Regions from separate parts of the Siminovitchia fortis genome, predicted to be linked through region 2. Evidence: predicted binding sites of a transcription regulator. Region 2 holds the regulator's gene; each other region holds the start of a gene.

The links. Region 2 encodes Rex, which represses fermentation and respiration genes when NADH is low (regulators of the CRP and FNR family bind a similar motif). Its sites were predicted from a motif close to TTGTGAAATATTTCACAA; they were not measured.
Region 1: the regulator Rex is predicted to act here: its motif matches at 2,288-2,305, upstream of FS666_RS14905 (cytochrome ubiquinol oxidase subunit I).
Region 3: the regulator Rex is predicted to act here: its motif matches at 2,928-2,945, upstream of FS666_RS01910 (AtpZ/AtpI family protein).

The regions. Positions count from the first base shown of each region.
Region 1 covers NZ_VEKZ01000053.1:3,731-8,791, reverse strand. Annotated here, with positions in the region: gene proB (glutamate 5-kinase) at 1-208, opposite strand, end outside; T-box leader at 269-483, opposite strand; partial or broken gene FS666_RS20345 (YjcZ family sporulation protein) at 809-895, opposite strand; gene FS666_RS14910 (MOSC domain-containing protein) at 1,042-1,656, opposite strand; gene FS666_RS14905 (cytochrome ubiquinol oxidase subunit I) at 2,508-3,854, shown strand; gene FS666_RS14900 (cytochrome d ubiquinol oxidase subunit II) at 3,851-4,873, shown strand; gene cydS (cytochrome bd oxidase small subunit CydS family protein) at 4,890-4,994, shown strand.
Region 2 covers NZ_VEKZ01000054.1:22,633-27,693, reverse strand. Annotated here, with positions in the region: gene FS666_RS15130 (ABC-F family ATP-binding cassette domain-containing protein) at 1-1,686, opposite strand, end outside; gene moaC (cyclic pyranopterin monophosphate synthase MoaC) at 1,809-2,294, shown strand; gene FS666_RS15120 (redox-sensing transcriptional repressor Rex) at 2,388-3,068, shown strand; gene FS666_RS15115 (sec-independent protein translocase protein TatAY) at 3,114-3,293, shown strand; gene tatC (twin-arginine translocase subunit TatC) at 3,307-4,065, shown strand; gene FS666_RS15105 (YdiK family protein) at 4,316-4,513, opposite strand; gene FS666_RS15100 (CPBP family intramembrane glutamic endopeptidase) at 4,510-5,061, opposite strand, start outside.
Region 3 covers NZ_VEKZ01000003.1:46,904-51,964, reverse strand. Annotated here, with positions in the region: gene FS666_RS01935 (F0F1 ATP synthase subunit delta) at 1-473, opposite strand, end outside; gene atpF (F0F1 ATP synthase subunit B) at 470-997, opposite strand; gene atpE (F0F1 ATP synthase subunit C) at 1,150-1,362, opposite strand; gene atpB (F0F1 ATP synthase subunit A) at 1,438-2,151, opposite strand; gene FS666_RS01915 (ATP synthase subunit I) at 2,159-2,551, opposite strand; gene FS666_RS01910 (AtpZ/AtpI family protein) at 2,558-2,773, opposite strand; gene wecB (non-hydrolyzing UDP-N-acetylglucosamine 2-epimerase) at 3,076-4,227, opposite strand; gene upp (uracil phosphoribosyltransferase) at 4,263-4,892, opposite strand.

The sequences.
Region 1 (5,061 bases), on a different contig from region 2:
CTTTTACCGTTACAGGGCGGGCGGGGTATCCCAGGCTTCTGAAGCCGGCGGCTACAGCACCTGAAGAAACAAGAATCACTTCATGATTGGCGTCTTTTAGAGCTGCCAATGCATGAACGTGATCAGCAAACCTATCCTGATCGATTTCCCCTCTGTCATTCGTCAGGGAACTGCTTCCGATTTTGACAACGATCCTTTTTTTTCTCATCGGTCTATCTCCTATTACAATAATCATTCTTAGAAAATAAAATAGCTCTCCCATCCTCATATAAAGGACGAAAGAGCTCTGCTTCCGCGGTACCACCATTATTGGGTGCCTCAGCACCCCACTTTGCCTGATAACGCCAGGAAACGCCCATGTTTTTTGCACGGGACTCAGAAGGCAGGTTCAACGGCTTTCCAGTGGCGAAATCTCTCAGCTTGTAAATTTCGCTCTCTTGTCACGGACTCATCCGTTTACTAGTCCTTCGTCTGCGTTCATCGTTCGTAATTTGATTTAATTATGCTTAAAAAAAGCAGGTTTGTCAAGATGCTGACAATAGATCCTGTGCATAATAAGAAAAGCGCAAGCGCCTTGCCCATCGACGTACAGACTGGAGTGCCTCCGACGAGATAAAGAAAACACGGCGAGGAACGAGCCGATGTTGACTTATCGTAGGAGGAGGTGCGAAGTCTGCTAATCGATAGGCGCTGAAGCTGGACAAAGAAAAAGCAACGTCCAAAAGGAAGTTGCCCCAAGATCTGTATCCAAACGGAAGACTACCACCAAAGGAACGGAAAAAACGGATAGAACCCGATAAATACAGGGTTACCGCCCCCTGCACCACCTACATAGGAGGCACCCATTATAATTTAATAAAATAAACAGCACAACAATTAAAGCAAACCCACTCTTCCTGCTGCCTTTTCCACCATGACCCTTTCACTCATTCTTCAAATTATGTAGTATATTTAATCGTGATTGTCCATGTATTTCGGGTGCCACAAATTTTATTCATAGAGCCTGGAATATTTATGTTTAAGTGCTTTTCGTTGACTATTTTATAGGAGTTTTTTAAGCCTTTCCCGCATATCTTCTGCAAGTCCTTCCATAGCTATTACTCTTTCAATCTCTTTCATATTTTTTCGGTCATGAAAAAATAAGTGATGCAACCCGTTGATGGAAATAGTGTCTTGAGGGCGGTCGATCAATGTGATGGCCGAACTTTCCTCCACCAAGCCCTCTTCCAACACCCGGGCAAAATAGCCGGTTTTTCCTGTTTGGATAAATTGTTCGAAAAAGCCTCTGATCCGGTTGGCAATATCAACTTTTGCACATGGTATCCTGCTTTGGGTGATTTGAACCTTTGCATCGCCTATTTGGTATATGTCGCCAACATATACACTATCTTCAGTATGGTCGGCGACGGTGATATTCTCACCGAAAGCTGGTATGTTCAGCTCTGTGCCGGAGAGGGCGTTCCACTCCGCATAATGTTCAAAAGGGTAAAAACAGACGGCCCTATCATCGCCTCCATGGCTGTCATGATCTGCCACGTCATCATTTTCAAAGCCTGTTTTATAGAGGTATGCCGAAGAAACCGGCTTTTTTCTTATGCCGGAATTGATTACCCGTCCAAATGGGTTTCCGATCAGCTGCGGCCGGCCTACATTCAATGATTTTATAATGGTATGATTCTCCCCTCGTGTTTTTTTATCGTTGTTGAAACGCTACTTTTACACCAAGCCAAATATAGATCAACCCTGCAACTTTTCCGCTCCACTGTCCAATATTGGCAGTACGCTTCATCAAACGGCCGATAGGGCGAATGCTGATGGCTATCATGGAAGTGTAAAGACAGCTCATGATTACAAAAATCAAACCCAGTAATAGGAACTGAACAATGGCAGGCCCCTTTTCAGGATGGATAAACTGAGGAAGGAAAGCCAAAAGAAAATAGCCGGTTTTGGATTCAATACTTCCGCCAATTCACGACCTTATATAACTAATATTATACCATCGTTTTTCTGTAAAAAGTGGAGCGGCCGGGAATTTTAAAACCGTTTATTCATAAGCTGATAATATGACCAAGTCATAATACCAAAAAACTGCAATAGGACCAGATGTTAATAACTGATGTTAAGACAAGTGCCTCCGGTGTCGTCATATAACCAATACCAGCGGCAAAGCCGATTGCAACAGGTTAACCCAATATTAGTATTGGCAGCTATTCACCTGGAAATTATATCAATATACCATCGAAGTTATCACACCATAAAAAAAGAACTTGCAACGCAAAACAACTAATTTTTCAGCATTTCACAACTTTATCATAAAGAAGCTAACAATTTGACACATAATAACGTTCAGCAAGGGCAATATAGGGTATGATAAATTTAGGGGTGTTTAAATGATGTATAAAAAACATGAACGGATCTTGGTAGGACTTGCATTTGGCGCAGCAGCCATTATGCTTTTATCCATTCTTGGACGGATTTTTGGCAGTTGATGAAAGGGTGAAAGTTGTATGTTTAACGGAGATTCCTTGTTTTACAGCCGGCTGTTGACGGAACTGACCCTCTCTTTCCATATCATATATGCCACAATCGGAGTCGGCGTTCCGCTGATGATCATGATTGCACAGTGGGTCGGCATCAGGAAGAATGACGAGCACTATATTTTATTGGCGAGACGGTGGACCCGCGGCTTCGTCATTACCGTTGCAGTCGGGGTTGTAACCGGAACAGCCATCGGATTGCAGCTCTCGCTTTTATGGCCTAATTTTATGGAATTGGCGGGAAATGTCATAGCTTTGCCGCTTTTCATGGAGACTTTCGCTTTCTTTTTCGAAGCGATTTTTCTGGGAATTTATTTATACACATGGGACCGGTTCAAGGATCAGCGCAAACACCTTATGCTTCTGATACCGGTTGCGGCAGGAGCGGCCTTCTCGGCTGTTTTTATTACAATCGTCAATGCTTTTATGAATGCACCGCAAGGCTTCGACATTGTGAATGGGGAGCTCGTGAATATCAACCCGCTTATTGCCATGTTCAATCCGGCCATGCCTACAAAAGTGGCACACGTCGTTGCCAGTGCATTTATGACTTCCGCTTTTGTTTTGGCTTCCATTGCCGGTTTCAGGCTTTTAAAAGGATCAGATCATATTTACCATAAAAAAGCTTTGTATTTGACCATGAAAATTGGCCTCATTTTCTCCATCGCCACAGCGGTAATCGGAGATTTTTCAGGAAAATACCTGGCGGATTACCAGCCGGAAAAGCTTGCGGCTGCTGAATGGCATTTTGAAACATCCGGAGATGCACCGCTCGTGCTATTTGGAAAACTGGATAATGGAGAAGTAAAATATGCCATTGAAATTCCAAAGGCTCTCAGTATTTTGGCATACAGCGATCCATCAGCGGAGGTTATCGGGCTGGATCAGTTTAAAGAGGATGAAATTCCTCCTCTATATATCCACTATCTCTTTGATATCATGGTATCCATTGGCGTATGGATGACTTTATTGTCACTAGTGTTTTGGCTGGGGTCAAAAAGAAGCTGGGCCTTAATTCAAACAAAATGGTTTCGCTGGCTGATTGTTCTCGGCGGCCCGTTATCCATCCTGGCTATCGAGATGGGATGGTGGCTGGCGGAAGTCGGGAGGCAGCCTTGGGTCCTTCGCGGGCTGATGAAGACATCAGATGCTGCAACATCAAGCAATCACGTTGATACCATGCTCATTCTGTTTGCCGGGTTGTATATCATTCTTGCCATCGGAAGTGTCGTTGTATTAAGCAGGATGTTCCGGAACAACCCTGTTGAACGCGAGCTTGAAGAGCGTCATGCGGAAAAAGGCGGTGTCGTTCGATGAATTTGGAAATATTGGGAATCATGGTGTTATGGACATTTTTATTTGGCTACGTCATTGTCGCTTCCGTTGACTTTGGCGCAGGATTTTTTAACGCATACAGTTTGTATGCCGGCAAGCAGCACATTTTGACGAACATCATTCAGCGTTATCTGTCCCCTGTTTGGGAAGTAACGAATGTTTTTCTTGTATTCTTTTTCGTAGGAATCGTCGGGTTTTTTCCAAAAACGGCATTTTATTATGGAACCATTCTCCTTGTCCCTGTCAGCATTGCTATTTTGCTATTAGCCATCCGGGGATCCTACTATGCTTTTGAAACTTACGGATCAAGGGGCCATAAGGGATATTCGTTCATGTACGGCCTGTCAGGGCTGTTCCTTCCTGCCTCTTTATCGATTGTTCTGACGATTTCAGAGGGCGGATTCGTTTTTATCGAGAACGGAAAGCCGGTGCTGGATTACTGGGCGCTGTTTACCACCCCCCTTACGTGGAGCATTGTGGTATTGAGTATTGCGGCCGTACTATATATATCCGCTGTTTTCCTGACTTGGTACGCCCACAAGGCAAAGGATAAAGATGCTGCAGAATTAATGCGGAAATACGCGCTCACCTGGTCCCTCCCGCTGATCATCACGGCTTCAGGGATCATTGTTGAACTTCGTGCCCATAATCCGGAACACTTTGCTAATTTGCTGAATCTGTGGTGGATGTTTGTTTTATCATTCCTTTTATTTATCGGCACTGTTTGGCTTATATGGAAAAGAAAACATTACGGAAGAGCATTCGGATTGTTGGCGGGACAGTTTGCCCTTGCGTTTTTCGCATACGGCATCTCCCACTACCCCTATTTGCTTTATCCGCATTTGACGATCTATGACAGTTTTACAAACGAAGCCATGGCCATATCCCTGATCGTCGCCTTTATTGCGGGACTGGGATTATTGATCCCCTCTCTTTATTTACTGTTGCGGCTGTTTCTTTTCAATAAAGATTATGTCACAGGAAAATCGGATCCATATTAAGAAAGGGAGATTTCATATGCATAATTTCTTCGTTTTTTACGCCCCTTTTATCGTCCTGGGAGTTTCAGTCGCGATTGCATTTTGGGCAGCTCCAAAAGACCGGGCGGTTACAAAAAAATAATCTTTATAAAAATCCGGAATCCAGAACGAGAGTTCCGGATTTTTTAGGTTGGCGAACGATGAGCAAT
Region 2 (5,061 bases):
ATCCACAGTTTTTGAAACAGCTTTGCTCTTATCTGCCATTTTTTCACGGGCAATTTTTTCCAGTTCGGCCATTTCCATCTTTTTCTCTACATAATAATCGTAGTCACCAAGGTACTCCACAGTCCCATTTTCAGTCAGCTCCACAACTTTGGTCGCAATCCTGTTGATGAAATAGCGGTCATGGGAAACGAATAAAATGGTCCCCGGATAATCCACAAGCGAGTTTTCCAACACTTCTTTGCTGTCCAGGTCCAAATGGTTTGTCGGTTCGTCCAATATGAGAAGATTGGCCTTTTGAAGCATCAGGATGGCCAAAGCAAGGCGTGCCTTTTCACCGCCGCTTAAAGAAGAAACGGTCTTCAACACATCGTCACCGCTGAACAGGAAGTTTCCCAACACTGTCCGGATGCCTCTTTCGCTTGTCAAAGGATAGTGATCCCACAGCTCCTGCAGCACCGTCTTGTTGGATGATAAATCAGCCTGTTCCTGATCGTAATATCCAATTTGGACATTGGAACCGTACTTGATATCCCCTGCTAAAAGCGGCAGCTTTTTAATAATTGTTTTCAACAATGTAGATTTTCCGATTCCATTCGGACCGACAAGCGCAATGCTATCACCGCGTGTCAGAGAAAGGCCAATATTTTTGGCCAAAGGGTTGCCATCATATCCTATAGCCCCGTCAACAAGCGACAGAACGTCGTTTCCGCTTTGTTTATCGATAGAAAAAGAAAAGGATGCGGATTTTTCATCGCCGGCCGGCCGGTCCATGATCTTCATTCTTTCCAACTGCTTGCGCCGACTCTGGGCACGCTTTGTCGTCGACGCCCTTGCCAGGTTCCGCTGGATGAAATCCTCCAGCTTCGCTATTTCTCCCTGCTGCTTTTCAAAAAGCTTCATGTCCCGCTCGTAATTTTCGGCCTTTTGCTGCAGATATTTGCTGTAGTTTCCATGAAAAATTGAAATTTCATGTCTGGACAACTCATACACTTGCGTTACGATTTGGTCTAAAAAATAACGGTCGTGCGAAACGAGAAGCAGTGCACCAGGATAATTTTGCAAATATTTTTCAAGCCATGCCATCGTTTCAATATCCAAATGGTTTGTCGGCTCGTCCAATATGAGCAGGTCAGGCTTCGTTAAAAGAAGTTTGGCCAAAGCCAGGCGCGTTTTCTGTCCGCCGCTGAGTGTTGATATATGAGTATGGTGGTCCTCTTCAAAAAATCTGAACCCATGGAGGACAGAGCGGATATCGGATTCATATTGATAACCGCCTATTTCCTTGAATTTCTCCTGCAGCCGGTCATATTCCGATAACAATTTTTCATAGGCACCATCCTGTTCGTAATTCGCAGGATCGGACATTTTCTGTTCTATATCCCGGAGTTTTTGTTCCATCTCCCTGACATCATCGAAAACAGTAAGCATTTCTTCCCATATCGTCAAGTTTGATTCCAAACCTGTATGCTGTGATAAATAGCCGATGGTCACATCTTTCGGCTTCACAATCTGCCCTGAATCATGGGATAATTCCCCCGCTATGATTTTGAGTAATGTAGACTTGCCGGCGCCGTTTCTTCCAACAAGCGCGGTCCGGTCCCTGTCATGGAGTTCCAGCTTTATATTCGATAAAATCAGATCGGCGCCAAAATATTTGGTGATCTGCTGTACCTGTAACAATAGCATGATTTTACACCCCTAATCATAGACAGTGTACCATTTTTTCAGTTTTTGACAATCAACAATTTTCTTCGGCAGGAAAAGACAGGCTTGACAAAATAGTGTATGATGGATAAGAGGTGTTGAGCGTGGAAAAATTGACCCATTTTAATGAAGAAGGCAGGGCCCAAATGGTGGATGTAAGCGGAAAACCGGAAACGGTCCGCACGGCTATCGCCCAATCGAGCATTGAAGTCAACAACACAATTTATGAACATATCAGCCAAAACAAGGTAAAAAAGGGTGATGTCCTGGCGGTCGCACAAGTGGCCGGCATCATGGCGGCCAAAAAGACGTGGGACATCATTCCGATGTGCCACCCGATTCCCTTGAAAGGGATCAATTTTTCTTTTGAATGGCAGGACGGAAAAGATGATCACAAACAGCTTGTTATTCAAGCTTCTGTGAAAACGATCGGAAATACAGGTGTAGAAATGGAAGCTTTGACAGCAGTGTCCGCTGCTGCGCTCACCGTTTATGATATGTGCAAGGCCATTGATAAGGGAATGGTGATCGGACCGACTTTTTTAATAGAAAAAACAGGCGGAGTGTCCAGTAAAGATTATCGTCGCTAGTGCGATGCCAGTTTGTACTAGGCGGGTTTTGCTTTACCTTAATATGAACAGGCGCTTTCGCTTTTCTTACATCTAGTCTTGGAGGATTGGATAATGAACGAAGAAACAACAAAAATACCACAGGCAACAGCCAAACGGCTGCCGCTTTACTACAGGTTCTTGAAAAATTTGCATGCTTCGGGAAAACAAAGGGTTTCATCCGCTGAACTGAGTGAAGCGGTCAAGGTTGACTCCGCCACAATTCGAAGGGATTTTTCTTATTTTGGGGCGCTTGGGAAAAAGGGATATGGGTATAATGTAAACTATCTTCTCACTTTCTTCCGGAAAACATTGGATCAGGACGAGCTTTCGAAGGTCGCATTGATTGGCGTCGGCAATTTGGGAACGGCTTTTTTACATTATAATTTTCTAAAAAACAATAATACAAAGATTGAAATGGCATTCGATGTGGATAAAGAAAAGGTCGAAAAAGAAATTTGCGGTATCCGGATTTACGATATGGATGAATTGGAGGAAAGGCTAAAGCAGGAAGATATTACGGTTGCCATTTTGACCGTTCCTGCAAGCGCTGCCCAGACGATTACCGACCGGATTAAAAAGACAAATGTAAAAGGCATTTTGAACTTTACGCCGGCGCGGCTCAATGTCCCGCCTTCCATTCGGGTCCATCATATCGACTTGGCAGTCGAGCTTCAATCGCTCATCTATTTCTTGAAAAATTATCCTAACGATGACACGGAAAGTTCACAGGATAAAACGAATTTAAATGGCTAAACGGACAAGTTTCCGTTAAAATAATAGTATGAGGAGGTGGACCCTATGGGAGTAGGTCCTGGAAGTTTGATTATTATCGCTTTTGTCGCTCTCTTGGTTTTTGGTCCAAAAAAACTGCCCGAATTAGGCAAAGCAGCAGGAAACACATTGCGCGAATTCAAGAATGCAACTAAAGGGCTGGCGGAAGACGATGAAAAGGACAAGAAGAAAGACACCGGCCAGTGATAGGATGAACGACATGGATCAGAAGAATATGACGATTCTTGATCATATAGAAGAATTAAGAAAACGGCTGGTCATTATAGTCGTTTTCTTTGTGCTGGCGGTTATTGTCAGCTTTTTTTTATCACAGCCGCTTATAAAATGGCTCCAGCATGCAAGCATCGTCCATGATATAACGATGAACGCCTTTCGGGTGACTGATCCGTTCAAGGTGTTTATGCAAATGGCGTTTGTGCTGGCTTTCATTATGACCTCGCCGGTCATTTTATACCAGCTGTGGGCATTTATCAGTCCTGGTTTATTAGAGAAGGAACGAAGAGTGACGCTCAGCTATATCCCCGTTTCTGTCACGCTATTTCTGGCGGGAGTGCTTTTTGCGTATTTCGTCCTTTTCCCGTTCGTCATTCGCTTCATGCTCGGCTTATCGGGCAATATGGACATTCAGACGACGATCGGAATCAATGAGTATTTCCATTTTCTGTTTCAGATCACGATACCATTTGGCGTGCTTTTTCAATTGCCGGTTGTAGTGTTGTTCCTGACGCGGCTCGGAATTGTAACGCCGGCATTTCTCCGGCAGGTCCGGAAATACGCCTATTTTATTTTGATCGTGGTAGCGGCATTCATTACGCCTCCGGACGTCATTTCACATATGATGGTGACGGTTCCCTTGCTTATCCTGTATGAAATCAGCATATGGATTTCAAAAATAGGCTACAAAAAGGCGCAGGCTTCCCAAGCGGAGCAGGAGCGCGCAATAAATGAACCACAATAAAGAAAAGCGGAAGGCGCCCGCCTATCGGCGACAAGCATAAGCCAATCGCTGAAGAAGGCGTAGTTTGCCTTCATCAGCGATTGGCTTATGACCTCGAGCCGATGGCGCCTGAAGCTGGACATGTCACATCATCATTCCATATAGATGTTTCATCCAAATTTTTATACATTCTTTAAAAGTGAGAAAAGCGCAAGCGCCCGTTTAGCTGCGGCATTTTGAAGAGAAAAGAGACATCGCGAATGATGTCTCTTTATTTTCTTTGTTCATTTTTCAATCTAAAGTGGAGGAAGATCAGTCGAAAGCCCGCCCCGAAATCGAAGGTGGCCAAAATAATCAATAAGTAAACTATGAAACCCCACTCGTTCAATTTTACTTGTTGAACGGCAAAAAATGTGAACACAACTCCAAGCATAATATAGATCATGCCGGAAAACAACGGTGACCTCATGAAAAGAAACCTCCCATCCACTGCACAAAGTGTATAAAGCTTTGAATGTTTTTCTCCAGATCTTCAGGGATAAAGCGCTGTGCCACTACGACAAGTGTATTCATCATGACATGTGCGATGATGGGAACGATGATTCTTTTTGTCTGTACATACAAAAAAGCGAAAACAAATCCCATTGCCGTATATAAAATCAAGTGGATCGGCTCCATATGCGCAAAAGCAAAAATGACGGAACTGATCACTGCTGCCATTCCAAAAGGGAGCCGGTTATAAAGTGTCCCGAAGATGACTTTTCTAAAAACGATCTCTTCCAGGATTGGCCCGATAATCGAGCTGATCAACACAATTGCAGGAAAAAGGTCGATAAGCTGCAATATCTCCTGTGTATTTTCAGAGCCAGGCTTTACGCCAATCATCTGTTCAATGCCCACTGCGATGATCTGTGCAAAAAAGGCCATGAAAATCCCGATTGAGGCCCAAACAAGGGACCACCCTAGTGGAAGAGGGGCAGCCCGGTCAATTTTATTATGTTTTTCATCTTTCCTAAG
Region 3 (5,061 bases), on a different contig from region 2:
TTTCCGATGCGCACTTTGACACCGCCGAGCATGTTTGGATCAACAATATTTTCGATATTTAATGTTTGCTTGCCTACTTTTGGGGCAAACACAGCAGAGACGGCTTTGGATTCATCCGCAGTCAAAGCCCTGACTGAATAGACAGTCGCTTCGGCAATACCCCGTTCTTCATTCAGACGGTTGATATAGGATTCAGCCACTTCAACCATGATGTTTTCTCTGTGCCGATCTGCCAATAACATGAGAGTATTAATAACAGGCACAGATACGTTTGGAAAAGACTTTGCAATCAGATTTCTTTTGTCTTCCAAAGAAAGCTTCGGAGATTGCAAAAGATTGATAAAGCCCGGATTTTGAACAAGGACCTTTTTAATCGTCCTCAGCTCTTCGTCAATCTTATCAGACATGTTCTGTTCTTTTCCTACCTGATAAAGAGCCAAAGCGTAGCGTTCAGCAACGACAGGATTACTCATCGATCCTCGCCTGCTCTTTCGATATATTCATTGATCAGCTTTTCTTGGTCTTCAGCCGTCAATTCTTTTTCAATCACTTTCGACGCGATCATTACGGATAATGATGCTACTTGCTCACGCAAAGCTGCAACAGCATTTTCTTTTTCCTGCTCAATTTCCAAGCGTGCAGTTTCTTTTAAACGCTCCGCTTCCCGGCGAGCGGCTTCCATAATTTCCTGGCGTTGGTTTTCGCCATGTTTCTTGGAGTTTTCAATCATGTTTTGCGCTTCTTGACGCGCTTCTTTCAAAAGAGCTTTTTGCTCTTCAAGCAAATTATTTGCTTCTGTACGGCTCTTTTCAGCCGCTTCGATTTCACCCGCTATATGCTCTTCACGCTGTTTCATGATGCCCATCAATGGTCCCCAGGCAAATTTCTTTAACAGCGCCATTAGTATAATAAACATTACAAGCTGGAAAATGATGTCGCCGCCATTAAAACGTACACCGGCAATTTCCGCTCCTAATACAAAGCTGCTCGTTAACAAGCTCGCTCCACTCCTTTCGGACTTTCGTATCGGTTTTGAATCAACCGGCCCTCAGCCGGTGGCCTGTTAATAAACTACTTGATTTCTTAAAAAATGGCGAAGCAATATTTTTCTTCGCCATTTTCAAACTTGTTCTGATTATTCAATAAATGTTATCTGCCTTGAACCATAAACGCGATAACAACTGCGATGATAGGAATAGCCTCTACCAACGCTACCCCGATGAACATTGTAGTTTGTAGCATACCACGTGCTTCCGGTTGACGTGCAATCCCTTCTACTGTGCGGGAAACGATCAATCCGTTACCGATACCTGCTCCAAGAGCTGCCAATCCGATTGCAATTGCTGCTGCTAACATTCCCATTATAAATTTCCTCCTTAAATATATGAAAAGTATTTTGGTTAAAAGTCATTGTCCAATTTGATGAACAATTATATATTAATGGTCTTCATTGACTTTGTGGGCCAAATAAACCATTGTCAACATAGTAAAAATAAATGCCTGAATCGCTCCGATAAATACGGAGAATCCCATCCATGCAAGCGTTGGAATAGCTGCTGCAATCCAGCCGACTGCTCCGATGGCTGCAAGCCCTCCGGCCAACAGGCCAAGCAAAATCTCCCCTGCAAAGATGTTTCCGTAAAGACGAAGACCCAACGTCAACGTATTGGCAAATTCTTCAATAATTTTGAGCGGGAATAAGAACCACATTGGGCTGACATAGCCGCGAAGATATTCGCCAAAACCTTTTTGCTTAATTCCATAGTAATGCGATAATGCCACTACCATTGTTGCCAATGTAAGTGTGATGACCGGATCGGCTGTCGGTGACTTCCACCATAATTCATCATTGATAGATACCGAAAATGGCAAACCAAGCATGTTGGACACAAATATATAAAATATCAAAGTTACGCCGAGTACGTGGAAGTGTCCGCCTGTTTTCCAGTCCATATTGCTTTTAACGATATTTCTGACGAAATCGAATACCCACTCCATAAAATTCTGCATACCTGTCGGTTTCATTGCCAAAGTCCGTGTACTGATCACCGCTATGATAAACACGATAAGCGATGCTACAGTAATCATCAATACGTTTCCGAGATTGAAATACAATCCAAATATTTCTTTAACTGGTGCTCCATGATCCATTTAGAACTCACCTCTCTTCCCGCTGCTTGTCTTTTCTAAAAAGGATGGAGATTAAAGCATCTATGACTATGACAAGATAAGATGTCATTAATCCTATAATTACACTCATGAGATTGAAGGTTTCCGGATATTGAACGGCGATGAATACTGCCAAAATCGCAGCCGCCATCCTGGATAGCGTCCCCAATGAACGCATTTTGCGCCCAGCAAGCATGGCTTCCCCAAACTTGTCCATTCTGCGGACCATCATCCACAGATTGAAAAAGCTGATGGAAGTTCCAAGAATCAACCCCATAAAAATAGATTGGTAATGGGAGAAGCCCCAGCCCAATACAAAAATTGCCAACAAGTATAGTATGTACTTCTTGTATCTATAAAATAACAGTTGGAGATCATCCATGTCTTTCTAATCCCCCGATTGCCGGATTGTTAAAATAACCGCAAAGACCCCGGCCGCCAAGCCCGCAAGAAGGCCGATGATCATGAAAAGCGGCTCAAGCCCGGCTTTTTCATCCAGCCATCTTCCAATAAAAATCCCAGCAAGAATAGAGCCTGTCAATTGTGCCAAAATGGCAGAATAAAGGGCCATCCCGTAAAGCAGATGACGATTTTTCCTACTCAATATGCATCATCTTTCGCATTTTTTAGTCAGGCTGCAAATTCCGTGTTTTTTCAACAATTTCCGAACGCTTTTTGGTTGAAAGAAAGTGAATAAACTCTCCTCTTCATACCCTTTGTTAGCATACAATAGGGTTATGTCAAAGTCAACGGGTTTCATGTGAAATTAGAAACAAACTAAACGCGTTTTTCAGTTTGTCACAAATTCATCAAATTTCATCTAACATGTGGTTTTTCGACCTTTTTCTGCCATGGATTGTTATACATGCAGTATCACCAAAAACAGGAGGAAATTTTCCCTCCTGTTCAATCAACGGGCCGAAAAGGCTCAGGACGTTCATCTTTCATTTTAAAATAATATAAAATGGCATCCGCTATCCGTTTTGAAGCTTCCCCATCACCGTACGGGTTGATGGCTTGGGCCATTTTCTTATATTCTTCGGAATCTGTGAGCAATTCAGCGGCCAAGCGGTAAATCGTTTCTTCATCGGTCCCGGCAAGCTTCAGCGTCCCCGCTTCGATCCCTTCAGGGCGCTCTGTCGTATCCCGGAGAACAAGTACCGGAACTCCAAGAGACGGCGCTTCCTCCTGAACCCCCCCTGAATCGGTGAGTATCAAGTGGGCCCGGTTGGCAAAGTTATGAAAATCAATGACACCAAGGGGTTCGATCAGATGTATGCGCTGGTCATTGCCCAGCTCTTCATCAGCAATGTTTCGAACCACCGGGTTTAAATGAACGGGATAAATGACCTGGATATCCGGCTGTTCATTTACAATCCGTTTAATGGCCCTGAACATGTTTCGCATTGGCTGGCCAAGATTCTCCCTGCGGTGGGCGGTGAGAAGGATCAGCCGGTCGTTCCCAAGCTTATCGAGCACCGCGTGCCCATACTCCTTTTTTACTGTAGTCTTAAGGGCATCGATAGCCGTATTTCCGGTGATAAAGATATTCTCTTCCTTTTTATCTTCATTGATCAGATTCCGGGCTGCTTTTTCAGTAGGAGAAAAATGCAGATCCGCAATGACCCCTGTCAGCTGCCGATTCATCTCTTCAGGAAAAGGAGAATATTTATTCCATGTCCTCAAGCCTGCCTCAACGTGGCCTACAGCAGATTGGTTGTAAAAAGCGGCCAGGCTTGCGGAAAATGTGGTCGTCGTATCACCGTGAACGAGAACAATATCCGGCTTCAGGTCTTTCATGACCCCATCCAGCCCCTCAAGGCTGCGCGTTGTGACATCAGTCAGGGTTTGCCGGTCTTTCATGATATTCAAATCAAAATCCGGCTCGATATTAAAAATTTCAAGTACCTGATCAAGCATTTGCCGATGCTGGGCTGTTACAGCCACGAACGGCTCAAACTCATCGTTCCTATTTTTCAGCTCCTTCACAAGCGGGGCCATCTTTATGGCCTCCGGCCTCGTCCCGAAAACAGATAGTACTTTGATTCGCTTACTCATTTGGGGATCCCTCTTCTTTCTTTATATTCTCAGAATTACTTTGTCCCAAATAAACGATCCCCGGCATCGCCTAAACCCGGTACAATATATCCTTTTTCGTTCAGCCTTTCATCCACGCCCGCAACATAAATATCCACATCCGGATGGGCGTCCTGGATGGCTTTAATTCCCTCGGGAGCGGCGATCAGGCACATGAGCTTCATCTGTTTGGCTCCGCGCTTTTTCAAGGAATGAATGGCTTCTACGGCAGTTCCGCCAGTCGCAAGCATGGGGTCGACAATAATGAAAAATCTGTCTTGTATATCGCTTGGGAGTTTTAGATAATACTCAACCGGCAGCAAAGTTTCCGGGTCACGGTAAAGACCGACATGCCCTACCTTTGCAGCAGGAATTAATTTTAATATACCGTCCACCATGCCGATTCCGGCTCTGAGGATCGGAACAATGCCTATCTTTTTCCCGGCCAGCACTTTCGAAGTAGCCTTGCTCACCGGCGTTTCCACTTCAATCTCTTTCAGGGGCATATCTCTGGTAATTTCAAAAGCCATCAACGTTGCGACTTCGTCAACAAGCTCGCGGAATTCCTTTGTCCCTGTATTTTTATCGCGGATGTATGTAATTTTGTGCTGAATGAGAGGATGGTCGATTATATGAACTTTGCCCATGCGTGCTCTCTCCTTTGTTCTTTTATTTACGATCAAGACGGGAGCTTTGAAGTGATTCAGACGGCAGGCAGAACCAATTCACCCTCGCTCTGGTCGTTATATCCCTGCCCATTTTACATAAAAGAAAATCTTTCGGCAACTAGAAAAGCGAAAGCGCCCGTTTATTCGA